2 regions of the Stenotrophomonas sp. 1L-E-5-B-C3 genome follow, and region 2 is predicted to be linked to the other one. Evidence: predicted binding sites of a transcription regulator. Region 2 holds the regulator's gene; the other holds the start of a gene.
What was found. The regulator FliA, encoded in region 2, starts transcription of late flagellar genes. The targets are predictions, from matches to a motif close to TAAAGTTTNNCNNNCNNNGGCCGATAA.
Positions count from the first base shown of each region.

Region 1: AC0Z6F_RS16540 (methyl-accepting chemotaxis protein) is a predicted target of FliA. The motif match lies at 8,188-8,214, and genes of this name have one in related genera.

Region 1 covers NZ_JBXAWS010000014.1:8,208-23,867, reverse strand. The annotation lists gene AC0Z6F_RS16585 (TetR/AcrR family transcriptional regulator) at 1-38, opposite strand, end outside; gene AC0Z6F_RS16580 (MFS transporter) at 164-1,636, shown strand; gene AC0Z6F_RS16575 (KGG domain-containing protein) at 1,648-1,947, opposite strand; gene AC0Z6F_RS16570 (CerR family C-terminal domain-containing protein) at 2,084-2,758, opposite strand; gene AC0Z6F_RS16565 (M24 family metallopeptidase) at 2,751-4,007, opposite strand; gene AC0Z6F_RS16560 (DUF4434 domain-containing protein) at 4,216-5,700, shown strand; gene AC0Z6F_RS16555 (MarR family winged helix-turn-helix transcriptional regulator) at 5,706-6,170, opposite strand; gene AC0Z6F_RS16550 (S41 family peptidase) at 6,220-7,131, shown strand; gene AC0Z6F_RS16545 (NAD-dependent epimerase/dehydratase family protein) at 7,230-8,123, shown strand; gene AC0Z6F_RS16540 (methyl-accepting chemotaxis protein) at 8,333-10,864, shown strand; gene AC0Z6F_RS16535 (DUF2628 domain-containing protein) at 10,961-11,347, opposite strand; gene AC0Z6F_RS16530 (hypothetical protein) at 11,565-11,735, shown strand; gene AC0Z6F_RS16525 (TonB-dependent receptor domain-containing protein) at 11,796-13,841, opposite strand; gene mdoH (glucans biosynthesis glucosyltransferase MdoH) at 14,335-15,660, shown strand, end outside.
Region 2 covers NZ_JBXAWS010000026.1:7,343-23,002, forward strand. The annotation lists gene AC0Z6F_RS21100 (methyl-accepting chemotaxis protein) at 1-64, opposite strand, end outside; gene AC0Z6F_RS21105 (chemotaxis protein CheA) at 457-2,451, opposite strand; gene AC0Z6F_RS21110 (response regulator) at 2,497-2,862, opposite strand; gene AC0Z6F_RS21115 (STAS domain-containing protein) at 2,859-3,167, opposite strand; gene AC0Z6F_RS21120 (chemotaxis protein CheW) at 3,453-4,742, opposite strand; gene AC0Z6F_RS21125 (ParA family protein) at 4,739-5,521, opposite strand; gene motD (flagellar motor protein MotD) at 5,526-6,542, opposite strand; gene AC0Z6F_RS21135 (flagellar motor protein) at 6,544-7,284, opposite strand; gene AC0Z6F_RS21140 (chemotaxis protein CheA) at 7,432-9,264, opposite strand; gene AC0Z6F_RS21145 (protein phosphatase CheZ) at 9,267-9,872, opposite strand; gene cheY (chemotaxis response regulator CheY) at 9,872-10,264, opposite strand; gene AC0Z6F_RS21155 (RNA polymerase sigma factor FliA) at 10,322-11,065, opposite strand; gene AC0Z6F_RS21160 (MinD/ParA family ATP-binding protein) at 11,062-11,949, opposite strand; gene flhF (flagellar biosynthesis GTPase FlhF) at 11,936-13,564, opposite strand; gene flhA (flagellar biosynthesis protein FlhA) at 13,710-15,660, opposite strand, start outside.

The sequences.
Region 1 (15,660 bases), on a different contig from region 2:
GGCTTGGTGCGCGGCCTGGCGACAGCTGGGGTCTGCATGGTGGGCGTGATCCGGGTGCGGCGGCCACCATTCTAGCTGCCCTGTGCAGGCGACTGACCGTCAGTCATTGACCGACGGTCAGTCAGTGGCTACGATGCGCGCACATCCTCCGCGGGATCCGTACATGCATCGCTTCCAACGGCCGGCCCTGGTGCTGGCGGCCTATCTCGGCACGTTCCTCGCCTCGCTGGACATCAGCATCGTCAACGTCGCCCTGCCGACCCTGCAGCTGGCATTGTGGACCGACATGGCCGGCCTGCAGTGGGTGATCAACGCCTATGCGATCGCGCTGTCAGCGCTGATGCTGTCGGCCGGTCCGCTCGGTGACCGCTATGGCCATCGGCGGATGTGGCTGCTCAGCGTGGCGACCTTCACCCTGGGCTCGTTGCTCTGCGCCTGCGCCGGCAGCCTGTCGATGCTGGTGGTCGGGCGCGCGGTGCAGGGCGTCGCGGGTGCGCTGTTGATTCCCAGCGCGATGCCGATCCTCAGTCATGCATTTCCTGATCCGCGCCAGCGCGCGCGCGCGATCGGTGGCTGGTCGGCGTTCAGTGCGCTGGCCCTGGTACTGGGACCCATGCTCGGTGGCGTGCTGGTGCAGCGTGCCGGTTGGCCGAGCATCTTCCTGATCAACCTGCCGCTGGGCCTGCTGGCGCTCGTGCTGGGGGCCTGGGCCATTCCAGAACGGCGGCATCCGCAGCACGCTGCACTGGATCCGGCCGGGCAGATGCTCAGCATCGTTGCCCTGGGCGCGCTCAGCTACGGCCTGATCGCCATCGGCGAACACGGACTGATGGTGCCAGGGACACTGCTGGCCCTGGGTATCGCCATTGCCGGGCTGATGGCGTTTGGCGTCGTCGAACGTCGTGTGGCGCGCCCTCTGCTCCCCTTGGACCTGTTCGCCAGCCGGCGCTTCGGCATGCTCAACCTGGCTTCGTTCGTGCTGGGCTTCACCGCCTATGCCAGCCTGTTCTTCCTCTCGCTGTTCTTCCAGCAGGCACAGGGCCATGAGGCGGTGCTGGCGGGGACGCAGCTGGTCCCGCAGTTCCTGCTGATGGGCGCGGTGTCGCTGCTGTTCGGCCGGCTGGTCACCCATATCGGCCTGGCCACCGCACTGGTGTTGGGCTATGTCCTGACCGGGGTGGCGCTGTTGGCGATGACGACGTTCGAACCGGATACGTCGCAGGGTCGCGCCAATGCGTTGCTGATGCTGCTTGGGGTTGGAATGGGCCTGGCGGTGCCGGCCACCGGCATGGCGGTCATGGCCAGCGTACCCCCCGAGCGCGCGGGTATTGCCTCGGCCACGATGAACGCATTGCGCCAAGCTGGCATGAGCCTGGGAATCGCTTTGCTGGGCAGCCTGATGAGTGTGCGCGCGGTGCAGCAGTTCGCCAGCTCCGCGCGAGCCGCAGGGCAGTCAGGGGTAGCCGAGCAGGCGCGCGCGCTGATCCTGCGGCCCACCTCGATGGTGTCCACGCCGCAGATGCTGGCCTGGTACCGCAGCGCGATGGCCAGTGGCTTCGGCTGGGCGATGGCCGTGGCGGGTGCCATGGCGCTGCTGGCGGCCATCGGCCTGCATCGGCGGCGGTTGCAGGCCTGACTACGGGCTACTCATCCTTGCTGACGCTTCGGGTCATCTGCCGTTGTCGTGGACTCGCTTTGCTGCTGCTGCCGCGTATTGGCGTGGCGCGCATGCCCGCCTTCGCGACCGATCGCAGCCATGTGCTGTCGATCACGGCTGATCGCTTCGCCGCCTTTGCGACCTGCGACGCGCGCTTCAGCGGGACTGAACTCATGTGCGTTGCCGGACGCATGCGCAGCGCGTCCACCCTTGGCAGCGATCTCACGCTGCTTGCCCTGGTCCATCGAGGCGAAACCCCGACTGGAGGTGCCGTGTTGCTGGTCAGCCATGTGACGTCTCCCGTTGCGTGGGCGTCGCCGCAGTCGGCGACGGTGCCCATCCTTGGGCATGGCACGCTAAGTCCAGGTCGCCATTCTCGAGGCCACCTTCACCTGGCCTGCGCATCCGGTTGACGGTTATGGCCATTCAGGCTGGCGCCGCCCGGGCTGCGGCCAGAGCCATACCGCCGACGATGGCTGCAATTGTCTCCACGTCGGCTGCCGCTGCCGTTTCTCCAAGCCGCGCCTGCAGGGCGCCGTGCGAGACAGCAAAGACGATCGCCTGGCCGAGCAGTGCGTGGGTACGCAGCACCGTCTCCATGCTGGATGCATCGGCGCCTCGAAGATGAGCGACGCATTCGGCCAATGCCGCATGCAGAGGCCCGAACAGCTCATGGTGGACACGGGCGAACGCGGCCGTCGGCTGGATCTGCTCGCGGGCCAGCAACAGGGTCCGCGCACTTGCATCGGGTGCAGCCAGCAGCGCGTGCACGAATGCCCGCATCAGCCGCTGCAGCTGCTGTGCGGCCTGGCGTGGACCGGCGGGTGGTACCGCGGGCAGCGGCAGCTGTTCAGCGATGGCCTGTGCGGCGCGCCTGAGTACGGCGGCATACAGTTCCAGCTTGCCGCCGAAGTGGTAGGGAATGGCGGATTGGCTGCAGCCTGCAATATCCACCAGTTGACGGGTGCGCACGCCTTCCACTCCCAGTGCACTGAACAACTGCAGTCCAGCCTGCAGCAACCGGGTCCGGGTCTGTTCGCTGCGTGTCTCAGCCGCCCGCCGTCGCGCCGGTGTCTGCAGGTGCGCGATGAACTCAGGCATCGGCCTGCATCAACCAGGTGGAGTTGTCGTTGAGGGCTACGCCGGCGTGCTCGCCGACGATGACCGTGCCGCCGATGTTGGCCATGTGCCGGCCGAACGCGCAGTTGGGTTCGAAGGCGAAGCACATGCCGGCCTGCAACGGGAGCTCGCGCCCCACCGTCGGCAGTGGCGTGATGTGCGCATAGCGCGCGGCCTCCGGCAACACCTCGATGCCTGGCGCACGGCCGAAGCCAACGGGCCCGTAGGGATTGAGGCTGTGGACCAGCGGGTGCACATGCCAGCCTCCTGCTTCCAGCAGCGGTGCTTCCATCGCATCGACGACATCGCCGAAGGTGTTGCCCACACGCAGTGTGGACAGGCCGGCTTCATAGCTGGTCCGTGCCACGGAAGCGGCGCGATGGATGTCATCGTGTACTTCGCCGATCGCGACGGCAGCCTGATGCTGCGTTTCCATCAGCCCATACAGCGCGAAGATCTCCGACAGCACCAGGTCGCCATCGCGCAGCACGCGCGGCGCCTGTGCACGGTACTGCCAGGCGGGCGGCCCCCAGCCGACATACTCGGGCCCGGAGCCAAGCAGTACTTCGGCGGTGTAGCCGCCCAGCGCGAAGCAGGTGGCGGTGACTGCGGCGACCAGCTCGGCTTCGGAGACCCCCGGGCGGGCGGTGGCGCGTAGTGCCTCGCTCATGGATTCGCCGATCCAGGCAGCATGAGCGATCAGTGCCAGTTCTTCCTGGCTCTTCACCGAGGCGCGCTGGAAGAACGCACGGTAGACCGGTACGAACTGCGCCGCCGGTACTGCGGCCTGCATGCCCTGCAGGGTGCGGGCAGGCATGGCACCATCGAAGTAGAACGGCGGGTATGGTTCCAGCCCGAGCACGCCGATACGGGCGTTGTGCAGGCCACAGTGCTGCAGCCAGCGGCCGACTTCCTGACCGGACTTTCCTACCCACAGCTGCTCGGGCGCGATCCATTGCAGGTCGCCGCGCAGGCCGGCCTGGAGGTGGTCGGCGATCATCAACGAGGCGAAGGTGAATACCCGTGGCGGCTCGTCGCCGACGAATACCACGATCGAGCCTGGGCGATCGTTGGTGAAATAGCAGTCCGGGGAAAAGCCGGCGGGGGCGGCGGCTTCCCGATCGCCATGCACGACCAGCGCATCGAGCTGCTCACTGGCCATGATGTCGCGGGCCAGGGCCCAGCGGCGGTTGCGTTCGTCCAGGCTCAGTGGTGCCGGTGGCGTGCGCATGAGAGGAACTCCAAGGGGAAGGTGCGCGCAGGCTCGATCACGCAGCTGAATGAATCAACCGCTTGAAATGGCGTTGGGCGCGCGCTGCCGCGGGCGCAGCGGAAGTAGGCGATTGCGCAGCCGTGCCGGTGATCGCGGCGGGGTGCCGGCCGCTGTTGCTAGGATGGGCAACGACGCCACTCACTTGGCCACGACAGGGACGTACAGAATGAACAGGATTGGATTGATCGTATTGCTCGCATGTGCCGCGCCGGCCCATGCAGGCAGTAACCTTTTGACCGGCAGCTTCGTCCACGTTGGCTATTCGGCCAGCGATGAGCAGCTGCCGGCCGCGCAGTTGCCGCTGTTCCTGGACGAGCTGCAGGACCTGGGCAACGACACGATCATCCTCGGCCAGACCCGTGCCACGCGCGCTGGCGTGGGATGCGCCAGCGGCGCGCAGGATTTCGAATGGATCGCTGGATTCCCCGGCAAACTCGGCACAGTGCTCGATGCTGCGGCGGCGCGCGGCATGGAGGTCGTGGTCGGCACCACCTACAGCTCGGGGCAATGCGCCACCTTCTGGCAGGGCCAGAACGCGACGGCGGTGGCGCAGGATGCAGCGCAGTCGCTGGCCCAGCTGGGCCAGCAGTACGGTTCGCATCCGGCCTTCGCGGGTTGGTACATCACCGATGAGCCTGCACAGGTACCTGCCGACCGCGCGTCCTTCTACCGCGCGATCGTTGCTGCCCTCAAAGCCAGTACGCCATCCAGGCCAGTGATGGTCGCGCCCTACCTGGCGTCATCCAGCATCGATCCGGCCAATGTGGCCAGCGCTGCGGCGAAGTTCCGCACGGCCACCGGCGTGGACGTGCAGATATGGCAGGACGGCATCGGTGCGGCCTCGCATGCCAGGTTGTTCCAGTGGGATCGTCCGGGACATTCCACCGAGGCGTATTACCAGGCGCTGTCGGCGGCGCTGGGTGCCAGCGGTCTGTGGGCTGACATCGAACTGTTCAACCATGGCAGTCCGTTGTTCCTGGATACCGGCAACGGGCTGTCCGGCGCCTACCGGTCTGCCTCGGTGCAGCGCATCAACCAGCAGTTGTGGAGTGCACGTTCGGCTGGCAAGCGCGTTGCCTGGCTCAGCCAGTTCCACATGTCCGAGGTGGTTGGCCCTGGCCAGGGCCATGCCGAAGCGCCACGGATGATGAACACTTACCGCGGGTTGTACGGCCTGGGTGCCTCATACGTCGTCGATCCGGTGCATACCACCTACAGCTACAGCGTGGCGCCGGATGCGAACTATCCCGACAGCACAGGCCACGAGCTGTTCGATCGCCGGGTTGGCGACCCGCGCAATCCGATGGATGCCGGCTGGGTGGGCGTGCATGGCAACGTCGCCATCACCATCGATCTTGGCCAGCGCCGGCGGGTGGACTGGATCGGCCTGCATACGATGACCCGCCCGGGGTGGGGCATCGTCACGCCGACAGCCGTGGAGGTGATGTGTGCCGAGCCGGGCGCCGCCGCCGTGAAGATCGGCATGCTGTCGGCGCCATTCACCCAGGCCGGGCTGAGCGGTTCGACCGAAGAGGAATACGTGCTGGGCAACGCTGCGCCGCTGGCCGCGCAGTGCCGCACGCTGGAGCTTCGGTGGGCCAATGGCAGCTGGACCTTCCTCAGTGAGATCGAGATGGCGGCGGAGCAGTAAGCGCGTCAGCGCACGCGCCCATCGCGCAGGCGCTGCGCGAAGGGCCGCTGCTCAAGCGCTTGCAGTGTGTCGCGGAGCACCTGCTCCAACGACTGCCCGAGATCGATGTCCAGGCTGCGTGCCGCGCGCGCCGTCGCCTGCCACTGCGCCTGCAGCGCCGGCAGCGCCTGCAGTGCATGCGGGCTCAGCTGCAGGATGCGCTCGCGGCTGTCTTCGCCAACGGCGGAGTGCAGCCAGCCGTCGCGCACCATCGCTGAAACCGTCTGGCTGAGTGCGGAATGGCTGAGCCCGCAGGCCAGTGCCAGGTCCTTGATCCGGCAGGGCCCCTGCGCCACCAGCGTGCGCAGTACCGGGGTGTAGCGGGGTCGGTAGTCCAGTTGCAGATCGCGATAGGCCTGCTCGACGGCCGGGTCAAGCTGATCGAGCAGGGCACGCAGCAGGGTGCCCAGGGTGGCATGTTGGAGATCCATGGTCGCGATGATATATAAGCACTTACATATCATCAATGCGGGGTGGGGCATGGCGGTTTCGTGGATGCTTGGCGCACTGCTTGCAGCCTCCTGCCCGGCACAGGATGCGGTGCTGCAGGCGGCGGCCACGGCGATACAGGCGCAGTACCTGGACGCGGTGGAAGGTGCCCGCATCGCCGATGCCCTGCGTGGTTGGTCGAACGAACAGCGCTACGCCGATACCTGTGCGGATCCGAAGGCCTTCAGCGCGCGCCTGAACCAGGACCTGGACGTATTCGATGGCCATTTCCACGTCGAGCGGGTGGATGCCCACGCCGGACAGGACGACTGGCTGATGGCCTGGCGCGCCGACGCCCGCGCCAACGGTGCCGGCGTGCGCGAGGTGAAGGTGCTGGAGGGCAATATCGGTTACCTGCGGCTGAGTACCTTCTATCCGCTCGATCTGGCCCGTCCGAAGCTGGAGGCTGCCTTCACCCTGCTGGCCGACACCGATGGCCTGGTGCTGGACCTGCGCCAGAACGGCGGTGGTGATGACGGCAGCGCCGACCTGCTGGTGCGTACCTTGCTGGAGGCGAACATCACCCAGGTGCAGGCACTGGATCAGCGTGGCCGACGTACGCCGGTGCCGTTGCCACCGGCGAGCCTGCCGGCGTACCTGAAGCCGCTGGTGGTACTGATCGACCGCCGTACCGGCTCGGCTGCCGAATACGTCGCCTATTCGTTGCAGGCGCTGGGTCGCGCGCGCATCGTTGGCAGCCGCAGTGGCGGTGCCGCACATATGTTCGATGATCCTGTGCTGCTGCCGGATGGCTATCAGATCAGCATTCCGGACCGGCAACCGATCAATCTCCGTACCGGCGGCAACTGGGAACGCGCCGGGGTCACGCCTGATGTCGCCGGCGGAGACGATCCACTGTTCGTCGCACGGCAGTTGCTGGCCACGTCGACATCGTCAAGATGAACGCACAATTGCAACCGTGCCCTATCGCAGACGACATGCGGGGTGCCTAGAATCGAAACATCCCGGTAGTTCCCGGGCGCTTCGAGTGAATGGACTCAATGAAGATTCTGTTGACCGGCAGTTCCGGGCGGATCGGGCGTGCGATCTTCGGCGCCCTGGCCGCTGCCCATGAAGTGGTGGGGCTGGATCGCAGCCCGTTCGCAACGACGCGCATCATCGCCGATGTCACCGATCATCAGGCGGTCGTACGCGCGGTGCAGGGTGTCGACGCGGTGATCCACACCGCCGCCCTGCATGCGCCGCACGTGGGCCTGGTGCCGGATGCGGTGTTCCAGCAGATCAACGTGGATGCGACCCGGCACCTGCTGGCGGCGGCCCGGGAGGCCGGTGCCCGTCGCTTCGTGCTGACCAGTACCACCGCGCTGTACGGCCATGCGGTGGTGGCTGGTGGGTGCCGCTGGATCGATGAAGACACCGAGCCGCTGCCACGCACCATCTACCACCGCAGCAAGCTGCAGGCCGAGGCGCTGGCCGAAGCGGCGGCGAGCGCGGACTTCAGTGTGCGTGTACTGCGCATGGGTCGCTGCTTTCCGGAGCCGCCCGAGCGTATGGCGATGTTCCGCCTGCATCGCGGCATCGACGCACGGGATGTCGCCAGTGCGCATGCCGCGCTGCTGCACGATGAGGGCGCTGCCTTCGCGCGCTACATTGCCTGCGCACCCACACCGTTCCTGCGCGAGGATTGCCTTGAGCTGGCGACCCAACCGCGCAGGGTGCTGGCCCGGCGTGCGCCGCAGCTGCTGGCCGAGTTCGAACGCCGGGGCTGGCCGTTGCCGCTGAGCATCGACCGCGTCTACGACAGCGCGCGCCTCCGCAGCCTGCTGGGCTGGCAACCGCGCTTCGGCCCCGATGACGTGCTGCAGCAGTACGCCGCCGGCAGCATCGAGGTGTTGCCGAGGGCGCAGTGGATCAAGGACCGCGTGGCCGAATGAGGCGGCAGCTGACAGCTTGCTGAGCTGTTCCTGAGTGCGTTCAGGAATGTGCGGGCGGGCCACCTCAACCTCGTTGGCGGGCGGCCGCTAACCCGGTGCGCTTCCTGCGCTGGGCCCGGCCCGGCGACCGGTGGCCTGCGCGATGGATCGCGCGCCTGCGCGGTGCCCTCGCGGTGCCGGTCGTCCTGAACTGCCTTGCGGATCCTTCCATGCCTTCTTCCCGCTCCGTCGCCGCCCGCCGCCCGGGCAGCATCGCCCACAAGCTGATGCTCGGCACCGCCGTGATCGCGCTGCTGTGCTTCGGCCTGACCGCGTTCCTGATCTATCGCCAAGCCAGCGCCAGCCTGGTCAATGCCTCGCGCCAGACCATGGCCAGCGAAGCCACCGCCGAGGCACGCCAGGTCGCGGCCGACCTTGGCACGGCTTTCGCCAGCAACGATGCCATGGTCGAGGCCGTGCTGGCCCAGCGTGCGCGTGGTGACGCGCCCGACCGCGCCAGCCTGGCCGCCGTGCTCGGCGAACAGCTGCGTACCCATCCTGAATGGCTGGGCAAGAGCACCATGTGGGAAGCCGATGCGTTTGATGGCAAGGATGCCGAATTCGTCGACACCGAGGCGCACGATGCCACCGGTCGTTACATGAGCTACTGGGCCTGGCACGATGGCAAGCCGCAGCAGTCGACGATGACCGACTACACCGAGACCGCCAGCGGCTCCGGCGACTGGTACATGGTGCCCAGCCGCGACAAGCTGGCGAAGGTGAGCGAGCCTTATGCCTATGACATCGGCGGCCAGCAGGTGCTGATGAGCACGCTGAGCACGCCGATCGTCGAAAACGGTACGTTCCTCGGCGTGTTTACCGTCGACTTCTCGCTGGCCGCGCTGCAGAAGCACCTCGCCACGCTGACGCCGATGGGCGCCGGCCGCGTCGAGCTGCTCTCACCCCATGGCGTGGTGCTGGCCTCGGCCAATGCCGCTGAAATCGGCAAGCCGCGCAGCGATGCACTGACCCGCAGCATGCTGGCCGACATCGCTGCCGATCGTCGCTTCGAAGCTTTCACCCCGGACGCAGCCGGCAATGTGCGTGTGTACGTGCCGCTGCGCGTGGGCGATGCCCCGCAGCGCTTCGCGCTGGGCGTGGTGATGCCGCATGCGGTGATCGTGGCAGAGGCGCGCCAGCTGCTGTGGCTGACCCTGCTGGTCGGCGTGGTGGCCGCATTGACCCTTAGCGCAGGTGTCTACGTGCTGCTGCGCCGGTTGGCGATCCGCCCGCTGGCCGAAGCGGTGCGCGTGGCCTCTGACGTCGCCGCCGGCAAGCTGGACAGTGCGCTGCCGACGCGCAGCAATGACGAAGTGGGGCGCCTGCTGGAGGCGATGCAGGGCATGCGCGGCCAGCTGCAGTCGGTGATGGCCGCGCAGTCCGAAATGGCGCGTCGCCACGATGCCGGCGAGCTCAGCTACCGCATGGACGCCTCTGTATTCCCTGGCGAGTACGGCCGCATGGTGGCCGACAGCAACCAGCTGGTGGCCTCCAGCAATGCGGTCACCCAGCGCCTGGTCGAGGTGATGCAGCGCTACGCAGTGGGCGACCTCAGCGTGGACATGGAAGCATTGCCGGGCGAGAAGGCAGTGTTCAGCGCCGCGATGGCCACCACCAAGAGCAATCTGGCGGCGATCAACGATCAGATCCAGCAGCTGGCTGCTGCAGCCGCTGCCGGTGACTTCGCGGTGCGCGGCGACGCCCTGCGCTTCGACCACGATTTCCGCCGCATGGTCGAAACCCTCAACACCATGATGGAGGTCAGCGACCACAACCTGGCCGAGCTGTCGACGCTGCTGCGCGCGATTGCCGCTGGTGACCTCAGCGCGCGCATGCAGGGCGACTTCCGCGGCGTGTTCGCAGTGATGCGCGACGATGCCAACAGTACCGTGCAGCAGCTGACCCGGATCGTCGGCCAGATCCAGCAGTCGGCCGCCAGCATCCGCCTGGCCGCCGGTGAGATTGCCGCCGGCAACAGTGACCTGTCGCGTCGCACCGAGCAGCAGGCCGCCAACCTGGAAGAAACCGCCGCTTCGATGGAAGAACTGACCTCCACCGTGCGCCAAAATGCCGACCACGCGCTTCAGGCCAACACCCTGGCCGGCTCCGCAGCAGGTGTCGCCAGTGAGGGTGGGCAGGTGGTCAGCCAGGTGGTGCAGACCATGGAACAGATCGAGGCCTCCTCGCAGCGCATTGCCGAGATCATTTCGGTGATCGATGGCATCGCGTTCCAGACCAATATCCTGGCACTGAACGCGGCAGTGGAAGCGGCGCGCGCCGGTGAGCAGGGCCGTGGCTTCGCCGTGGTCGCCAGCGAAGTGCGTGCGTTGGCCCAGCGCTCGGCAGGCGCGGCCAAGGAGATCAAGGAGCTGATCGACGTCTCGGTGGCACAGGTCGGTGCCGGTGCGCAGCTGGTGCACGGTGCGGGCCGCACCATGCAGGAAATCGTCGGCCAGGTCGGTCGAGTGAACGAGATCATGGCCGAGATCTCGGCGGCGTCACGCGAGCAGTCGGCGGGCATCGAGCAGGTCAACCAGACCGTAGTGCAGATGGACGAGACCACCCAGCAGAACGCTGCGCTGGTGGAGGAAGCCAGTGCTGCTGCACGCGCGATGGAAGAGCAGGCCGAACAGCTGGCGGTGGCAGTATCGCGCTTCCGTCTGCAGGCCGAGCCGGTAGCCGTGGCACGCTACGCGGCCTGAGCCACAGCCCGCACAAATGAGGACGCCCGGCAAAGGCCGGGCGTCCTTGTTTCAGCTTGCTGGCATGCCGGAACCGGGTCCGGCAACCGCAATCGCTCAGAACATGCCTTCGAAGGGGTTCCAGCTGGCTTTGCCCTTCACCTGCTCCAGGTAGTAGCTGTAGTTGGTGCTGGCGGCGACCAGGAAGTTCATGGCAATGAACAGTGGACGCGCGACGACGTCCGGCAGGAACAGGGAGACGATGCCCAGCACGATGCCGATGCCGATCACCACCAGCGCCTTGCGCCACATGCCCAGGATGAGCAGGTAGATGAAGCCGAAGAAGAACGCGAAGAAATTGATGTTGATCTTCAGGCGGTCGCCGAAGGAGAGCGCCTTCCAGGCCTGCTTGAATCCCGGCTCTTTGGGAGCGCCGTGCTGCTGGAAGAAGTTGAAGCGGAACTGCCACTTCGGGCTGAAGCGGGTGAGGTCGACTGCGTTCATTGACGATTACGTCCTTGTAGGAAAACGATTACATGATACGAGGCCGCCGGTTCAGGAAACTACCCTTGGCCGTCAAAAATGTGACGCGTCCGGCATGTATGGGCCTGCGGCGGGGCGCCGCACCGTCACCCACCCGCCTTGTTTTTAGGATAGGGTGCGCAGTTCCGCCGCCGCCCCAGCTGGATCCGGGCAGCGGCGGGATGTCCATGGAGGTTGCATGACCACACCTGCTACACCGGAAAACGCACCGGGACCGGTGCTCCTGCCGACACCTGAAGTGGTGCAGGCACAACAACTGCTCGCACGCCAGCAACTGGCGGTGGCAATGGACCGTGCGCGCACGGCGGCCACGCAGAACGCGGCACCGGCCGCGCTGGAAAGCGAGTAACCCGCAACACCGCCGATCGCGCTGGCCCGCCGCCAGCGCGATCGCGGCGCGCGTCGCCGGTCAGAAGCGCGCGGTCATGCTCAGGAAGTAGCTGCGCCCGGCCACGAAGTAGTCGGTGGAGCCCTCCGCGTACAGCTTCTTGTCGGCCAGGTTGCTGACGCCACCACGCAGGGTCAGTACCTCGTTGACGTTCCAGGCGGCGGTCAGGTCATACAGGGTGTAGGCCTTGAGGAAGGTCGTCGCCGTGCCGGTCTGCTTGCCGGTGTACTGCGCCGACAGGCTGCTGGAGAACGTCGTGTTGGGCGTCCAGTCCAGCGACGAGTAGCCCGAGAACTCCGGGGTATCGATCAGGTTCCTGCCGGTGGTCAGGTTCTTGGCTTCCTTCATCCAGGTCGCCGAGGTGCGCCAGCGCCAGTGCTCGCCGAAGCGGAAGTTCAGGTTGCCTTCCATGCCGCTGGTACGCGCGCGCTGCACGTTGCTCATGCGCGTCCACCAGATGCCGTTGAACTTGCCCAGCGGTGCGTATTCGATCTTGTTCCTGAAGTCGGTATGGAAGTAGGTCAGGCCGGCATCGACCAGGTCGTTGTCGAAGCTGATGCCGATCTCGCGGTTGGTGCTGGTTTCCGGATCCAGGTCCGGGTTGCCGGCCATGTAGCAGCCGCCACGGGTATAGCCCAGCGGGATCAGCGAGGTGCAGCCACGGCCGCCGGACTGGGTGGCCGCGCTGGGCGAGTTCTCGGTCAGGCTGGGCGCACGGAAGCCCTTGGAGACGCCACCGCGGATCGTCCACTGTTCGGCCGGATGCCAGACCAGGTACGCACGCGGGCTGACGTGGCCGCCGAACTTCTCATGGTGGTCCAGGCGCGCGCCCAGGGTCAGGGCCAGCGTGCGGTGCAGCTTCAGCTCGTCCTCGACGAACAGCGCCCAGGTATCCACCTGCAGGTCGGAGCCGTTGACCGCGTTGCCGGCGTAGTCGATCGGCGCGCGGCCGATGGTATCGGTGTTGGTCAGTTCCTGGCGCTTCCACTGGCCACCCACGGCGAACTGGTGTTCAACGCCCAGGGTGAACGGTGTGGTCAGGCTGCCTTCGATGATCGTGTCGGTCGCCTCGGAGCGGCCGGTGGCGCCGATGTCATTCTTGTACTCGGTCCAGTACGCGCTGATCTTCGAGTTGCCGAAGTTCCACTTGCCATCGTGGTTGAGCGCCAGCGAACTGCGCTTGAGTTCACTGGCACCCCAGGCGCCTTCGTCCTGCTTTTCCAGCGAGGCATCGATGAAGGACTGCTGCACGCCGTGGCCGGCTTCCAGCGACAGTTCCTGCGCGTCGCTGAGCTTCCACTGCAGCAGTGCGTCGACATTGCGGTCCTTCTCGCCGGCATAGGCATTGCCGTAGACGCCGCCATTGGACTGGTCCGAATCGCGGCGCATGCTGTTTGCACCGATGCGCAGGCCGAAACGCTCGCCGAGCGGGCCGGAGAAGGTCGCGCCGATCTGCTGGGTGTCGCCGCGCTTGCCGTCACCCGGGCGGGTGTAGCTGTGGGTGGCGCTGCCGTTCCATTCGTCGCCGATGCGGCGGGTGATGATGTTGATCACGCCGCCCATGGCGTCGGAGCCGTACAGCGACGACATCGGCCCGCGGACCACTTCGATGCGCTCGATCTGGTCGGGCGAGATCCAGTTCAGATCCTGGCGGCCCAGATCGGGGCGATAGTTGGTCGAGGCCGAACTGCCCATCCGCTTGCCGTCCACCAGCACCAGCGTGTAGTTGGACGGCATGCCGCGCAGCTTGATCTTGGACTGTTCGCCAACGGCGCTGAGGCCACCGGTCACGCCCGGAACGCGGCTGAGCAGGGTGGCCAGGTCATGCACCGGCTGGCGCGCGATGTCCTCGCGGCTGATCACGCTGATGCTGGCCGGGGCATCCTTGATCCATTGCTGGTTGCCCGAGGCGGTGACCACCACGGTATCCAGGTCCTTGGTGGAGGCATCGGCGCTGGCTTCGGCGGCGGCCAGGCCGGGCAGGGCTAGCAGGCAGGCGGCAGACAGGGCAGTGGCCAGGCGGGTACGCGACAGGCGCGCGCTACGGAGGTGGGACGACAGGGACATGACGGCTTCCATCGGAGGAGGGAGACCCGGTGGAAGCAGCAGGCGCACGCAGACAGCAGGCAGCCCCCTTCCATGGGTCGTTGGGCGCGCGGATTGGACCGGCGCAGCTGGGTGGGTCTCGACCGTGTGAGGACGGTGACCTGCCTGGTTAATGAAATGATAACCGTTCGCGTTTGTTACGATCCAGTACCTGGGGCGATCAAGCGACATCCGGCTGTCCCGCCCGGAGATCGCCTGCTGTTTGCTGAATGGGGGTAAATCCCGGCGTACACCTTCGCGCGCGGCTTACATCCAGCGCCCTAGACTGGCGCCGCATTTTCGATTCCGCCCCGTTGGAGATCGTGTGGGTTCCGGTAGTGACAGACATCGACTGTGCGGCCACAGGCCGGCACAGCCAGGACAAGTGCGGGCGCCGGGAAGGCGCGCCGGGAACCTTCGTGCATGCAGCCCGGCCGGGATGGCCGGCCGTGCCGACTGCGCGGAGTAGGCGGCGATGGGGGTGCAGACCATCCACGCGGAAGCGGATACGCCCCGGCTTGACGCCGGCTGGGCGCTGCTGCCTGCTGAATCGCCGCTGCAGATGCCCGAGCAGACCCTGCGCGAAGGCGAGCTGAAAGTCCGCAGGCATCGCACCTCGCCGCGCATGATCGGCCTGCGCCGGCTGTACATCCTCGGCGGCACCGCGGTGATGACCACCGTGGCCACGCGCATGATGTGGCGGGTGTTGTCGGGCAACGGCATCAGCGTGCTGGAAGCGTGCCTGCTGGTGCTGTTCGTAGGCCTGTTCGCCTGGATCGCGCTGTCCTTCGCCAGCGCCGTGGCCGGCTTCCTGACCGCCGTGTTCGACCGTGGCTACCGCCTCGGCATCGACCCGGACAAACCGCTGCCGACCGTGCACAGCCGCACCGCGCTGCTGATGCCGACCTACAACGAGGACCCGCGCCGGCTGCTGGCCGGCCTGCAGGCGATCTACGAATCGGTGGCGGCCACCGGGCAGCTGGAACGTTTCGACTTCTTCGTGCTCAGCGATACCCGCCGCGAGGACATTGCACGGGCCGAGGAGCAGGTGTTCGCCGAGCTGCGTGAGCGCGTGCCCGACGGCCAGCGGCGGCTGTTCTATCGTCGCCGCAGTGACAACGGCGCGCGCAAGGCCGGCAACATCGCCGACTGGGTGCGCCGCTTCGGCGGCGCCTACCCGCAGATGCTGATCCTGGATGCCGACAGCCTGATGACCGGCGACAGCATCGTGCGCCTGGTGGCCGGCATGGAACACAACGCCGACGTTGGCCTGATCCAGACCCTGCCTTCGGTGATCGGTGGCCGCACCCTGTTTGCCCGCATGCAGCAGTTCGGCGGCCGCGTGTACGGGCCGGTGATCGCCCGCGGCGTGGCCTGGTGGCACGGCGCCGAGAGCAACTACTGGGGCCACAACGCGATCATCCGCACGCGCGCCTTCGCCGATCAGGCCGGCCTGCCGGCGCTGCCGGGACGCAAGCCGTTCGGGGGCCATGTGCTCAGCCACGATTTTGTCGAAGCGGCGCTGATGCGTCGGGGTGGCTGGGCCGCGCACATGGTGCCGTACCTGGGCGGCAGCTATGAGGAAGGTCCGCCGACCCTGACCGACATGCTGGTGCGCGACCGCCGCTGGTGCCAGGGCAACCTGCAGCACGGCAAGGTGGTGGGCAGCCGCGGCCTGCACTGGATCAGCCGCGTGCACATGCTGATCGGCATCGGCCATTACTTCACCGCGCCGATGTGGGCGATGCTGATGCTGATCGGCATCGCCATCCCGTTGTTCCAGGAGGGCATCGACTTCAAC
Region 2 (15,660 bases):
AGGTGGTGAGGGTGAACCCCACGGCCAGCTTGCGGGCGATGGGCAGATCTTGGAACCACTTCATGCAGGGTGCTCCAGGTGGGCAGGATGCCGGCGTCGTTGCGTCGGCTGGGGGTGGTTGCAGAGCGAACGGTGGTGCCCGGTGGGGGGGCGGTGACGGCCGTCAAAGCGAGATAGCGGCGTGCTGCGGGCGGACTTTATGCACCCAGATCACATTCGGTTGCGTAGGGATGACGGCGCGAAAGTGCTGCAGTGGCGGGGCTTGCGCTTCGGCGGCGTGGTTGCGAACGAAACCAGTGCGGCGACGGAGTTCACGGAATGGATTCGGGAGCAGATTGGGGTCGGATCCCTTTTCAAAGAAAAGGGATCCGACCCCAGCCACACATGGCCGGAGCGCACGCAAACAAAAACCGCCGCCCCGAAGGGCGGCGGTTCAGTGCACGAACTCAGTGTGGATCAGGCGGCCTGCGGCATCCGCAGCGAGCGCACCAGGCCACCGATGTCGACGATCAGCGCCACGCGGCCATCGCCGAGGATGGTGGCACCGGACACCCCGCCGATGCGGCGGTAGTTGTTCTCGATGTTCTTCACCACCACCTGCTGCTGGCCGACCAGCTCGTCGACTTCCAGTGCGATCTTCTGGCCATCGCCTTCGACCACCACCACCAGCGATTCGCTGCCGGGGGCGCGGTTACCGTAGCCGTAGTACTCGCTCAGAGACAGGATCGGCAGGTATTCGCCACGCACGCGCAGCACGCGGCCTTCGCCGGCCATGCTGCGGATGTCCTCGGGCTGCGGCTGCAGTGCCTCCAGCACGTAGGCCAGCGGCAGGATCAGGGTTTCGCCGGCCACCGCCACGGTCATGCCATCGAGGATGGCCAGGGTCAGCGGCAGGCGGATCAGCGTGCGCGTGCCGGTGCCAAGGCCGCTTTCGATCTGCACTTCGCCACCCAGTGCCTGGATGTTGCGGCGGACCACGTCCATGCCGACGCCGCGGCCGGACAGGTCGGTGACCGCGTCTGCAGTGGAGAAGCCGGGCTGGAAGATCAGGTCCCAGACCTGCGAATCGGTCGGGTTGTCCGGTACGGCCAGGCCGCGCTCGCTGGCCTTGGCGAGGATCTTGGCACGGTCCAGGCCGCGGCCGTCGTCGCTGACTTCGATGACGATGTGGCCGCCCTGGTGCGATGCCGCCAGGGTGATCGTGCCGGTTTCATCCTTGCCCGCATCACGTCGCACGTCCGGCATTTCCAGGCCGTGGTCGATCGAGTTGCGCACCAGGTGGACCAGCGGATCGGCGATTTTCTCGATCAGGCCCTTGTCCAGCTCGGTGCCTTCGCCGACGGTGCGCAGACGGACCTGCTTGCCGAGACGGCCGGAGAGGTCGCGGACCAGGCGCGGGAAGCGGCGGAACACTGCATCGACCGGCAGCATGCGCACGCCGATCACCGCTTCCTGCAGGTCGCGTGTATTGCGTTCAAGCTGGTCCAGGCCGGCAAACAGGCTCTCGGCGTGGACCGGGTCCAGCGCGTGCGAGACCTGCTTGAGCATGGCCTGGGTGATGACCAGTTCGCCGACCAGGTTGATCAGTGCATCGACCTTGTCGACGCTGACGCGGATCGAGGTCTCCGCCTCCTGGCTGCCACCACCGCTGGCGGCAGGAGCGGCGGCCGCAGCCGGTGCAGCAACAGGTGTGGAAAGGGCAGCAGCGGACGCAGCCGGGGCCTGCGTGGCCAGGCTCGGCGGCGCAGCCGGACGGATGTCCAGTTCGCAGTCGTCCAGCACCCAGGCGAAGGTGTCTTCGATCTTGCTGCGCGGCACCTTGCCGACCAGGCCCAGGTCCCACGCCAGGTGGGCCTCGAGCGGGTCGAGCTGGGCGAAGCCGGGCAGGCGTTCCATGCGCGCGGCGACCTGCAGCGAACCGAGATGTTCCAGTTCGCGGATGATGCGCAGTGGATCGTTGCCGCTCATGAACAGCGACGGCGCCGGGGTGAAGCCGATCTGCCAGGCTTCCGGCGTGTCGTCCACCTTGGTAACCGGGGCGGCCGGTGCGCTTGATGCCGCCTGGCCGGACAGTACGGCTTCCAGGCGCGCCTTCACCGCTACGACGGCGGCCGGATCGGCGGCCTGGCCGTGCTCGGCTTCGCGCAGCAGGGCGCGCAGCACATCCACCGAAGACAGCATGGCGTCGACAGCGTGGCCTTCCAGTGCCCGCTTGCCTGCACGCAGCTCATCGAGCAGCGTTTCCAGCACGTGGGTCAGGCCGGCAATCGCATCGAAGCCGAAGGTGCCGGCGCCGCCCTTGATCGAGTGGGCGGCGCGGAACACCGAATTGATGATCTCCGCGTCCTGCTGCCCCGATTCCAGGGCCAGCAGGCCAGCCTCCATCGCGTCGAGGCCTTCGCGGCTCTCCTCGAAGAAGGTGGCGTGGAAGCGTTGCAGGTCCATGCTCATGGCAGTGGCGATCCGGAAGCGAAGAGGGGGAGCAGTGCGGGGCGATCAGCCCAGCACTTTCTGCACGGTGGCGACGAGCTGTTCGGGGTTGAACGGCTTGACCAGCCAGCCGGTGGCACCGGCGGCCTTGCCTTCGGACTTCTTGTCGGCGGCCGATTCGGTGGTCAGCATCAGCAGCGGGGTGAACTTGTAGTCCGGCAGCTGGCGCAGTTCGCGGATCAGCGCGATGCCGTCCATGTTCGGCATGTTGACGTCGGTGACCACCGCATTGAAGCGCTGGCCCTTTGCGCGACCGAGCGCGACCGCGCCGTCTTCGGCTTCTTCGACGGCAAAACCGGCCGAGGTGAGGGCGAAGGAAACCATCTGGCGCATCGACGCCGAATCGTCCACCACCAAGATACGTGCGCTCATGCAGCGTTCTCCACAGATTTCAGGTTGTCATGGGTTACGTCCAGGCCCAGGGCCTGGGTGACGCCCAGCAGGCGTGCGGCGTCACGGAAGGTTGCGGTACAACCGTGGAAGCCGGTGCCAAGGCCTGCCTCGCGGCGGGCCTGCACGAACGCACACAGCACCTGCACGGCGGCCGTGTGGATGCGGGTGACCTGGCTCGCATCCAGGGTCAGCTCGCCTGCCTCTGCCACCAGTGGCGAAAGGCGGTTCTTGAGCTCGGTGCTGCTCTCGATGCCGAGATCCTCACCCAGTTCGACAATGCTCATGCTTGCTCCGGACAAACGGTTCCGTGATCCATAACGGCACCCCAGCGGGGTTCTTTAGGGGAATCGGCGCGGGGCGTCGATGCGGTCGCTGTTGAAAAGGGGACGGAGGGGATTAAGTCGCAACTGGCTCGGCGCTTTGCGCCGATGCGGTGCCTGTCGGGGACGCAAGGAGTTGATCCGTTGGGTCAACACCTTACGTCCCCACTGCGTGGTCGCCGTTGCCGAGGGTGGCTGCGGGAGAGCCTGGTCGATTGCGACTTAATCCTCTCCGTCCCCTTTTTCCGCTCAGCTCAGCAGCTGCGTGGCATCGAGCAGGATCATCGGCCGCTGGCTGACCCGGGCCACGCCGCGGAACAGATCATTGGAAATCTGGCAGATGCGCGCCGTATCAGGCGGCTCGATCTGCGAATCGGTGAGGTTGGCGACGTCTTCCACGGCCGACACGCGCAGGCCGAGGGTCTCGCCGTTTTCCTCCAGCACCACGATGCGGGTCTGGGCGTCGTCCTCGGCAGCGGTGGCGCCCAGGTGCAGGCCCAGGTCCATCACCGGCACCACCTGGCCACGCAGGTTCATGATGCCGAGCATGGCCGGAGCGGTGCCGCGCAACGGCAGCAACGGTACCGGCAGGACCACCTCCTGCACCTTCAGCAGTTCCAGTGCATAGGCCTGGGCACCACAACGCAGGCGCAGCCAGCGCGAGGTGCGCTCGCCGGCGCGGCGGTTCTGCGGATGTGGGCTGCTGGCCGGGCGGTGTGCCTGCGCCTGCAGCTCCTGCCAGGTGCCAGGTCGGTTGCCGCTGGGTGCGTCCACGGCCACGCGCGGCGGCGGTGCTGCCGCAGCCGGTGCAGCGGTGGGGCGTGGTGCGGGCGCCAGTGCTGCAACCGCGGCGGGTGGCGGCGTGGGGACGTCTTCGCCACCGGCGGCCGCCTCGAATGCGGCCTGCAGGCCGGGGCTGTCGGTGTGGGCGAGACGATGGCTGTCGGCCGGATCGGTCTCGTAGATCACCTCATCCGGCAGATCGTCCCAGGTTGGCTCCGGGGCGGACGTTGCAGTGGCTGGGGTCGGCGCAGGAGCGGTCTCGTGGATCACCTCGTCCGGCAGGTCATCCCAGGTCGGTTCGCGTTGCGGTGCCGTTGTGCTCGCCGGGCGTGGCCCGGCGCTACCCGGTGCAGAGGCGGCCTCGAAAGTGGCTTCCAGCGCTGCATCGTCCACGGCGGGGGTAGCGGCGACGGTTTCGGTCTCGTAGATCACTTCGGCCGGCAGGTCGTCCCAGGTTGGCTCGCGTTCCGGTTCCGCTGCGCTCGCCGGGCGTGGCCCGGCGCTGCCCGGTGCAGATGCGGCCTCGAAGGCGGCTTCCAGCGCGGCGTCGTCCATGGCAGGCGCAGCGGCGACGGTTTCGGTTTCGTAGATCACTTCGGCCGGCAGGTCATCCCAGGTCGGCTCGCGTTCCGGTGCCGCTGTGCTCGCCGGGCGTGATCCGGTGCTGGCCAGCGGCGGCACGGCGGGTGATGCCACCGCGATCGCCTCGCCCAGCAGCTCGTCCAGATAGTCGTCCAGTACGCCGGTGCTGTTCATGCGGCCTGCTCCAGGGCGCGAGCATCCTCGCCGAGGATCCAGTTCAGGGCGCGACGGTACGCAGCCAGGCCGCGGCCCGGGTAGTCCTCGCCGACGCTCGGCAGGGTCAGGCCGGCGGCATTGCTGATGCGCGTATCGATCGGAATCGCGTCTTCCCATACACGCGCGCCATGACGGTCCTGCATGGTGCGCAGCGACTCGTTGCCGGCGCGGGTGCGGCGATCGAACAGGGTCGGCAGGATCGAGATCGGCAACGGGCGGCGGCGCGAACGTTCGACCATCTCGCCGGTGCGGACCATGCCGTCCAGTCCATGCAGCGCCAGCGGTTCGGCCTGGGTCGGAATGATCAGGCGGTCGGCCGCGGCCAGTGCGTTGATCATCAGCAGCCCGAGGGTCGGTGCGCAGTCCAGCAGGATGTAGTCGTGCTGTCCCTGATGGCGGGCAAGCGCGTTCTGCAGGGCCAGGCCGAGGCCGGGCTGGTTGGCGCTGCGGCGCTCCAGCGTGGCCAGCGCCGACTGCGCACAGACGTAGTCCAGGCCATGGATGCTGCTGGCGTGGCACAAGCTGGACAGGTCGGCCGGCGGCGCACCGAACAGTTCCAGCACGCCGGCCGGCGGTGGATCCACCGGTACGCCGAAGGCGCGGCTGAGCGAGGCATGCGGATCGAGGTCGATCAGCAGCACGCGGTGGCCCATTGCAGCCAGGCCACGGCCGAGGGCGAGGGTGGTGGTGGTCTTGCCGACTCCGCCCTTCTGGTTGGCGACTGCCCAGATGCGCATCGGTTTACTCCTTCATTGCCGGGGGAACGGCGGCGCCGACACGGCTGCCAGCCGGCACCGGCGGCAACTTCACCGGTGCGATGGGGGAGGTGGGGGCGGTAGCCGGAGTTGCGGCGGCTTGTTCGGTGCCGGTGCTGTTGGCAGCACCGGTTGCGGCGTTCAGGCGCTGGCCCAGCGGATCGACCGCGTGGGTGGTATCGGCCAGGATGATGACCATCACCCGCCGGTTGCGGTTGCGGCCCTGCGCGCTGTCGTTCTCTTCGCGCGGGCGGAATTGGCCGTAGCCGACCATCGCCAGCCGCGAGGGCTGCACGCCCTGGTCGGCGAACAGATGCACCACGCTGGCTGCGCGTCCGGCCGACAGTTCCCAGTTCGACGGGAAGGTGGCGGTGGCGATTGGCACGTTGTCGGTGTGGCCTTCCACGCGCACGCTGTTGGGCACGTCGCGCAGCACCTCGGCCAGGCTGGCCAGGGTCTGCCGCGCGTGCACGTCCAGCGCGGCCGAGCCGGTCGGGAACAGGATGTCGCTGTTGATCTCCACTTCGATCCACAGCTCGGTGCGGCGCACGCTGATCATGCCGCGGTCGATCAGCGGTGCCAGCGCGGCGGTCAGGCGGTCGGCGATGCTGCTGAGCTGGCGCTCGGCGCGCGCGATCTGTTCCTGGTTGTGCACCGACACCGGCATGCGCATCTGCGAGGCCATCGACGGCAGCAGGGTCGGGTCGTGCGAGGGCGCCGGTGCGGACGGGCCGACCTTGGTGCCGGACTTGATCACCGACGGGCTATCCCAGCCGCCGCCCTGCACCTGCTTGTTGCCGACCTGCACCGGATTGATGGTGCGCGGTGCGCCACCGAAGGCATCGGTGAGCGCGTCGGCCATGATCCGGTACTTGCCCTCGTTGACCGAGGAGATCGCGTACATGACCACGAAGAAGGCGAGCAGCAGCGTCATCAGGTCGGCATAGGGGATCGCCCATGCTTCATGGTTGGCGTGCTCTTCGTGGTGCTTGCGGCGGGCCATGTCAGTGCAGGAAGCCGGAGAGGTTGGTTTCGATGTTGCGCGGATTCTCGCCCTGGGCGATGGAGATCAGGCCTTCGATGACCATTTCGCGGTCGCGGGTATTGTGCGAGATCACACTCTTGAGCTTGGCGGCGATCGGCAGGAACAGCAGGTTGGCCGAGGCGATGCCGTAGATGGTGGCGGTGAACGCGGCGGCGATGCCATGGCCGAGCTTGCTTGGGTCGGCGAGGTTCTTCATCACCGCGATCAGGCCGAGCACGGCACCGATGATGCCCAGCGTGGGCGCGTAGATGCCCATCGCCTCGAAGACCTTGGCGCCGGCCTGGTCCTGATGCTCCTGGCTGCCCAGTTCGATTTCCAGCATGTGCCGGATTGATTCGGGCTCGACGCCGTCCACCAGCAGCTGCAGGCCCTTGCGCAGGAATGGGTCCTGCTGTGCTTCCACCTGTGCTTCCAGGCCCAGCAGGCCCTGGCGGCGTGCGATGTTGCTCCATTCGACGATCTGCTGGATCAGTTCGCGGCGGTCGCTGTGCGGCGGACGCACGACCCAGCGCACGATCTTGAAGGCGTGCTTGAACACCGCCGGCGAGGTGTGCAGCAGGATCGCGGCGACGGTACCGACGATGACGATCACGAACGCGGCAGGCGACCACAGCGACGCCAGGCCGGCGCCCTTGAGGATGCTGCCGCCGACCAGCGAGGCCAGGGCGAGAAAGAGTCCAATGAGGCTGAGTCTATCCATGGGTCCGGTATCGGCTTGTGTGAATGGGACTTGAGACACCGGGAAGTCGTGTACAGACGGTAGTCACAGTTCTTCGGGTCACCGGGCATGGCCCGGCGCTACCCTGGGCGGCCGCTTCCGGTAGCGCCGGGCCATGCCCGGCGGGGTTCAGCGCAGTCCGTCCACGTCCAGGATCAGGGCCATGCGACCATCGCCGATCAAGGTTGCACCGGCATAACCGGCCAGGCCACGCAGTGCCTTGGGCAATGGCTTGATGACCACTTCCTCGCGCCCTCGCACCTGGTCCACGACCAGGCCGAACCGGGCTTCACCGGCCTGCAGCACAACGATGGTCAGCAGCGGCGAGGCGGCCGGGGTCACATCCAGCCATTGGCGAAGATCGACCAGCGCCAGGGTGTGCGAGCGACGGTCGAGCACGGCACGTCCGTCGAACCAGCCCAGCGAGGTGCGCGGGGCGTGCAGCACTTCCATCACACGTGCCAGCGGCAAGGCGTAGACGTCTTCGCCGGCCTGCACCAGCAGGGTCGGCAGGATCGCCAGGGTCAGCGGTACGCGGATCAGGAAGCGGCTGCCGCGGCCGAGTTCCGACTGGATCTGGATCTGGCCGCTCAGTTCGCGGATGCGTGACTGCACCACGTCCATGCCGACACCCCGGCCGGAGATATCCGTGACCTGCTGCTTGGTCGAGAAGCCGGGCAGGAACACCAGATGCAGGCATTCCTCGCTGCTCAGGCGGGCCGCGGCTTCCGGGTCGATCAGGCCCTTCTCGCGTGCCTTCGCGCGTAGTTTTTCAGGATCGATGCCGGCGCCATCGTCCTGCACCTCGATGCTGACGTAGTCGCCTTCCTGCTGTGCCGACAGCCGCACGTGGCCCATCCGCGGCTTGCCCTGGGCTTCACGCAGCTCGGGCGTTTCCACGCCATGGTCGATGGCGTTGCGGACCAGATGTACCAGCGGGTCGGCCAGGGCTTCGACCAGGTTGCGGTCGAGCTCGGTCTCGGCGCCAATCAGCTCAAGGTCCACTTCCTTCTTCAGCGAGCGGGCAACGTCGCGGGCGACCTTGGGGAAGCGCGAGAACACCTTGCCCACCGGCTGCATGCGGGTGCGCATCACCGCCGACTGCAGGCGTGCGGTAGCGATGTCCAGCGTGGACACGGCGCGGTCCAGCTCTTCGTCGCGCAGGCGCGCACGCAGGGTCTTCAAGCGATTGCGTGACAGCACCAGTTCGCCGATCAGGTTGACGATCGCATCCAGGCGCTTGGTATCCACGCGCACGGTGTGCTCGGCTTCGGCCAGTGGCTTGGCGGGCGGCTTGGCCGCCGGAGCGGGTGCGGCCGGACGCGGCGCGGGCGTCGCTGCTGCCGCCGGCACTGCGGCGACCGGTTTGGTGCCGGGTGCGGCGCCACCGTGAAGCTGGTCGAGCAGGGCTTCGAATTCGTCCTCGCTGATCAGGCCGTCGTCGGCCTTCTTCGCGGCCGCGACTGCGGTCGGGGCGTTGCCGCCATGCAGCTGGTCGAGCAGGGCCTCGAACTCATCGTCGGTGATCAGGTCACTGCCACCGGTGGTGGGCGCAGCGGCGGCCGCCGGCGTGGCGGTGGCGCCACCGTGTACATCGAACTGCGCGATCAGCTCGGGGGGCGCGTAGCCCGGTTCGGTACCCGAGGACACCGCATCCAGCATCGACTGCAGGTAATCCAGCGATTGCTGGGCGGCATCGAAATGGTGGGCCTGCAGCACCGCCTGGCCGGCGCGCGCGGCGCCGAGGGCTTCTTCGGCGGCATGGCACAGTTCAACCATGGCTGTCACGCCGAGGAAGCCGGCGCCACCCTTCAGCGTGTGGTAGCCGCGGAACACCGCATTGAGCTGTTCGCCGTCCTGGGGTGCCTGCTCCAGCGACACCAGCTGTTCGCCCAGGCGATCCAGGATTTCCTGCGCCTCGATGATGAAATCGGCAGTGATGTCGTCGGATACCGCGCTCATGCTTACAGCCCCAGGTCCGACAACAGGTCGTCGGCGTCGTTCTGCGAGACCGCGTGGCGGTCCAGTCCCTTCAGTGCCGGCCCGGCCAGTTCCGGGTCGGAGCGATGCTGTTCCGGCGGCAGGCCGAGTGCGCCGAAGCCTTCGTGCACGCGGCGTACGATGCCGACCACGCGACGGATGATCTGCCCGGTCAGGTCCTGGTAGCTCTGGGTCAGGGCGATCTCGGTCAGGTTGTGGCGGATGCGCTCGAGCTGCGCGTCCTGGCCCGGCTGCAGGCCTTCGGCGCGCAGCTGCTCGGTCAGGCTGCGGCATTCCTCGGCCAGGTCCAGGGTGCGGTGGGTGGCCTGTTCGGTCATCGCCACCACGTGGTCCAGGCGCGCACAGGCGTCGTCCAGTTCGCCGGCTTCATCGGGCACGGTCGGCAGTTCACCCAGCGCCTGTCCCAGCTCGCGGGCCAGCCGCGATAGGCCGCTCATCATCGGCTGCGTGCGCAGCGCGACCAGCCCGTCGATGCGCTGCCGCCAGGCGGCTTCGTCACCGGACTCCAATGCGTCCAGGGCTTCCTGCAGGCGCAAGGCGAGGGCGTTCCTGTCGACCGTGGTATCCATCAGGCGCTGGCCGCCAGGCGTTCGAAGATCTTGCCGAGCTTCTCTTCCAGGGTCTGCGCAGTGAACGGCTTGATGATGTAGCCGTTCACCCCGCTCTGGGCGGCTTCGATGATCTGCTCGCGCTTGGCTTCGGCGGTGACCATCAGTACCGGCAGTGTCTTCAGCTTGGCATCGGCGCGGATCGCCTTGAGCAGTTCGATGCCGGTCATCACCGGCATGTTCCAGTCGGTGACCACGAAATCGAACGGCTGGCTCTGCAGCAGCGACAGCGCGGCATGCCCGTCCTCGGCTTCGGCGGTATTGGTGAAGCCCAGATCGCCCAGCAGGTTCTTGACGATCCGACGCATGGTCGAGAAGTCGTCGACGATCAGGATGCGCATGTTCTTGTTCAAAGCAGAGTTCCTTTGTTGTTCAGTCCGGGCGGCCGGGGGCAGCCGCCTCGGGCATGTTCATTCTTCGAGGCCGGCGTCCGCCGCCTCGAAAATCTTCAGTCGGCCACGCAGGCGCAGCACCGCCTGGCCGTGGATCTGGCAGACCCGCGATTCACTCACGCCAAGCACCGCGCCGATCTCCTTCAGGTTCAGCTCCTGCTCGTAGTAGAGCGACAGCACCAGCTGCTCGCGCTCGGGCAGGTGGCCGATGGCCTTGCCCAGCTCGCGGCCGAACTCGCCGCGTTCCAGCACCTGCTGTGGGGTCGGCCCGCCCTGGGTGACGGTGTCCAGCTCGCCCTGGTCTTCGATGCGCGACTCCAGGCTCAGCACCTGGCCACGTGCGGCGTCTTCCATCAGCCGCAGGTACTCGGGCAGCGGCATCTCCATCGCCGCGGCAACTTCGGTGGCGCTGGCGGCGCGGCCGCTGCTCTGCTCCAGGCGGCGGATGGTGGCGGCGGCATCACGAGCGCGGCGGTGGACGGAGCGGGGCACCCAGTCGCCACGGCGGATCTCGTCGATCATCGAGCCGCGGATGCGGATCGACGCATAGGTCTCGAACGAGGCGCCCTGGTCGGCGTCGTAGCTGCGCGAGGCTTCGATCAGGCCCATCATGCCGGCCTGGATCAGGTCATCGACCTCGACGCTGGCCGGCAGGCGCGCGGCCAGGTGGTGGGCGATGCGCCGCACCAGGTCCGAGTGCTGGGCGATGACTTCGTTCGCCGCCGAGCGCTGCACTTCCCTGTACTGGGCTGCGCCTTTCATGCCGTCACCCCACGCTGCTTGAGGATGCGTTCGAGGAAGAACTCGACGCCGCCACGCGGTTCGGTCGGCGCCTGCCAGCGCGCGGTACGGCGCGCGATCTCGGTGATGGCCAGCGCGGCCGGGCTGGACGGATAGGCCTTCACCACCGGCTGCTGGCGCTGCACCGACAGGCGCAGCCAATCGTCCTGCGGCACGCAGCCCAGGTAGTTCAGCGAGACATCGGCGAGGAACTTCTCGCAGACACGGGTCAGCTTCTCGTACAGCACTCGGCCTTCGTTGGGGTCGCGCACCATGTTGGCCACCACCTGGATGCGGTCCACGCCACGTTCGCGCGACAGCACCTTGATCAGTGCGTAGGCGTCGGTGATCGAGGCCGGCTCGTCACAGACCACCACCACGGTGTCCTGTGCGGCCTGGCAGAAGGTCAGTACGCCATCGTTGATGCCGGCGGCGGTGTCCACCACCATGATGTCCAGCTCGCGTTCCAGCTCGGAGAACACGTTGACCAGGCCGACGTGCTCGGCCGGGGCCAGCTCGGCCATGTGGCGGCGGCCGGACGCGGCCGGGACCACCAGCACGCCGTTCGGGCCTTCGACGATGACGTCATCCAGCGAGCAGCGGCCGGCGACCAGATCGGCCAGGGTAAAGGTGGGGTTCAGCCCCAGGATCACGTCGATGTTGGCCAGGCCGAGATCGGCGTCCAGCAGCAGCGTGCGCTTGCCCATGCCGGCCAGCGCCACGGCCAGGTTGGCGGACACATTCGTCTTGCCCACGCCGCCCTTGCCGCCAGTGACCGCAATGGTGCGCACAGGGCCGAGCGGCTCGCTGCGGGTGGCCGACAGCGGGAAGGTCTTGGTCAGCTTGGCGTACTCACGCGACGGCATGGTTCAACTCCGGGTTGCAGGGCATATCGGCCGCGCGGCGCAAATCTTCAAGGCGAAGTACGAGATTGGCTGCACTGGCCCGGTGCAGGTCCTCCGGAACGTCCTGGCCGTCGGTCACCCAGGTGATCGGCAGGGCGTGGTCCACGGCCACCGACAGGGCGTTGCCGAAGCGGCCGGTCTCGTCCAGCTTGCTCAGCACCAGGCCCTGCAGGTTGGCCGCGCCGAAGCGGCGGACCACCTCGTCCATGTCGCCGAAGCTGGTGTTGGCCGGCAGCACCAGCAGGGTGCGGACCTGGCGGGCGGCACGCAGCCACTGCAGCTGGGCGGCCAGGGCGCGGTCGCGCGGGCCCAGGCCGGCGGTGTCGATCAGCACCAGCTTGTAGTCCTTCAAGCGTTCCAGCAGCTGGTCCAGGTCGGTGCCGCTGTTGGCCTCGTGCACCGCGATGCCGAGCTGGCGGCCGTAGCCGTACAGCTGCTCACGCGCACCGATGCGGGTGGTATCGGTGGTGACCAGGGCCACGTCACGCGGCGCGTGCTTCTCGGCGAAACGCGAGGCCAGCTTTGCGATGGTGGTGGTCTTGCCGGCGCCGGTCGGGCCGACCAGGGCGATTACGCCGCCTTCCTCCAGCGGATCGACCGGGGCGATCGGCAGCTTGCGCGAGATCAGCCCCAGCATCAGGCCGCGGCCGCGGTGGGCCTCGGTCTCCAGCGGGATCTGCATGGCCACGTCGCGGGCTAGGCCGGCGTCGAAGCCGTACTCGTCCATCAGGTCCAGCGCAGTGGCGCGCACCGGGCAGCCGCGCAGGCGCTCGTCGGTGAAGCGGTTCATTTCGCGCTCGATCACATGGCGCATGCCGGCCACTTCCTGGCGCAGCTGTCGGATCTCGGCATCGTCCTGGGCGACCACGGTCAGCACCGGGGCCGGTGCAAGGGTCGGTTCCGGGGCGGTGTCGATGGTTGCGTCCGCCAGCGACGGTTCGTCGGCGAAGGTCTGCGACTGCGCGTCGGCCACAACGCTGGCCGGCAGCGGCGGCGGCTGCACGGCCGGGGCCGGGCCTTGCTGGTGCTCGGCATGCGGCGGATCGATCTGGAAGCGGGCACGGTTGGCCTTCGCGATCGCGGCGGGTGTGGCGGCAGCGTCGGCGACGGCATCCGCGAACGGGCCGAAGGCCTGTTCCGCACGCGCCGGTTCGTTGACGGCAGCGCGCGCCAGGGTTGCGGCGAAGCCGGTGCTGCCGCGGGTCGGCACGATCTCGTCGGCGCTGTCCAGGGTGCGGCCGGTGGCACCGACGGCAGCGCGGGCCAGCGCGGCAACGGCCGAGGTGGTCGCAGCCACCGGCTCTGGTGCCGGGGTGGCACTGCGGCGACGGGTCACAGCAGCGATCACCGCATCGGCAGCGTTGCGCGGCTTCGGTGCCGGCGGCGGGGCGATGTCACGACGCGAGGCTTCCAGTGCACGCTGCACGGCGCTCTCGTCGTAGTTGGCGGCGGCGACGATCTCGATGCCTTCCTCGATCCGGCGGTTGGACAGGATCACGGCGTCAGGACCATGTTCCTTGCGCACCAGGTTCATGGCCGAGCGCATGTCGGCGGCGACGAATCGTTTGATTTTCATGCTGTGGTCACGGGACGAAGACGGCGGGGTGGCGGTCGGAGAACTCGGGTGGTCGGTGGTCTGCACGGTGCGGGTTCCCCTTGGTATCTGTCTGTTGCGTTGGTTCGAAAGTGGTGTCTGTTTTCTGGCGCATCGGAGGGCGGCGTCAGCTGATCGTTCCGACCAGCTTCAGGCGCTTGTCCTCCGGCACCTCGCTGTAGGCCAGGACCGACAGCGACGGAACGCTGTGGCGGACCAGGCGGGCCAGCGCGGCGCGCACCGGGCCGGGTACCAGCACGACCGCGGGCTCGTTGCGCGCTTCCTGCTTGCTGACACATTCGGCCAGGCTCTGGTGCAGTCGCTCAGCGAGTCCGGGTTCCAGCGCGGCGCCGTTGCCCTGCGTGGACTCCTGCAAGACACGTTCCAATTGTGGGTTGAGCGTGAACACCGGCAGCTCCGCCGACATTCCGGCGATCTCCTGCACGATGAAACGACCCAGTGCAGTGCGCACGGCGGCAGTCAGCACGGCCGGGTCCTGGCTGTTGGGCGCGTGTTCGACCAGTGATTCAGCGATCTTGCGCAACTGGCGGATCGGAATGCGCTCGATCAGCAGGTTCTGCAGCACGCGTACCACCGCCGACAGCGGCAGTGCCTTCGGCGTCAGATCTTCGACGAGCTTGGGTGCGCTCTTGGCCAGGTTGGCCAGCAGGTGCTGCACTTCTTCGTGGCCGAGCAGTTCCGGCGCGTGTTCGCGGATGAGGTGCGAGAGGTGGGTGGCGACCACGGTGGCCGGATCGACCACGGTGTAGCCGAGCGTCTCGGCCTGCGCACGCTGGTGCGGCTGGATCCAGGTCGCGTCCAGGCCGAAGGCGGGGTCCTTGCCGGCGATGCCTTCCAGCGCACCGAGCGCGCTGCCCGGGTCCAGCGCCAGCTCACGGTCCGGATGGATCTCGGCGGTGGCCACCGGCACGCCGTGCACCAGCACGCGGTAGCCATTGGCCGGCAGTTCCAGGTTGTCACGGATGTGCACCGACGGGATCAGGAAGCCGACGTCCTGGGTCAGCTTGCGGCGCACGCCCTTGATCCGCGCCATCAGTTCGCCGCCCTGGTTGCTGTCCACCAGCGGGATCAAGCGATAGCCAACCTCCAGGCCAAGCGGATCGACCGGGCGCAGCTCGTCCCAGCTCAGTTCGGCGGTGGCCGCGGGTGCGGCCGGACGGCCCAGCGCAGTGAGTGCGGCGGCGTCACTGCTGCCGGCGGTGGCATCGGCAGCCGGTAGCTTGCTCTTCCGGTACAGCTTCCAGGCGATGAAGCCCAGAATCGCGGCCAGCGTCAGGAAAGCGACGTTGGGCATGCCCGGCACCAGGCCGACCACGCCGAGGATGCCGGCGGTGATCGCCAGCGCGCGGTACTGGCCGAACACCTGGCCGCTCATCGCCTGGGCCATGTCCTGCGAGCGCGAGGCGCGGGTGACCAGCATCGCCACCGCACTGGAGACCAGCAGCGCCGGCAGCTGCGCCACCAGGCCGTCACCGATGGACAGCAGCGTGTAGGTCGCAGCGGCATCCCCGAACGGCATGCCATGCTGCAGCACACCCACGGCCAGGCCGCCCAGCATGTTGATGAACAGGATCAGGATGCCGGCGATGGCATCACCACGGATGAACTTGCTGGCACCGTCCATCGCGCCGTAGAAGTCGGCTTCCTCGCGTACTTCCTCGCGGCGCAGCTTGGCTTCTTCACGCGTCAGCAAACCGGCGTTGAGGTCGGCGTCGATCGCCATCTGCTTGCCGGGCATGGCGTCCAGAATGAAGCGCGCGGTCACTTCCGAGACGCGGCCGGCACCCTTGGTGATGACCACGAAGTTGATGATGGTCAGGATCGCGAACACCACGATGCCGACCGCGTAGTTGCCACCGATCACGAACTCGCCGAAGGCGGCGATGACCTTGCCGGCCGCGTCATGGCCGTTCTGGCCGTTGAGCAGGATCACGCGGGTGGAGGCCACGTTCAGCGCCAGCCGCAGCATGGTGGTGACCAGCAGCACGATCGGGAAGATGGTGAAGTCCAGCGGGCGCTTCACGTAGACCACCGCCAGCAGCACCATCAGCGAGATG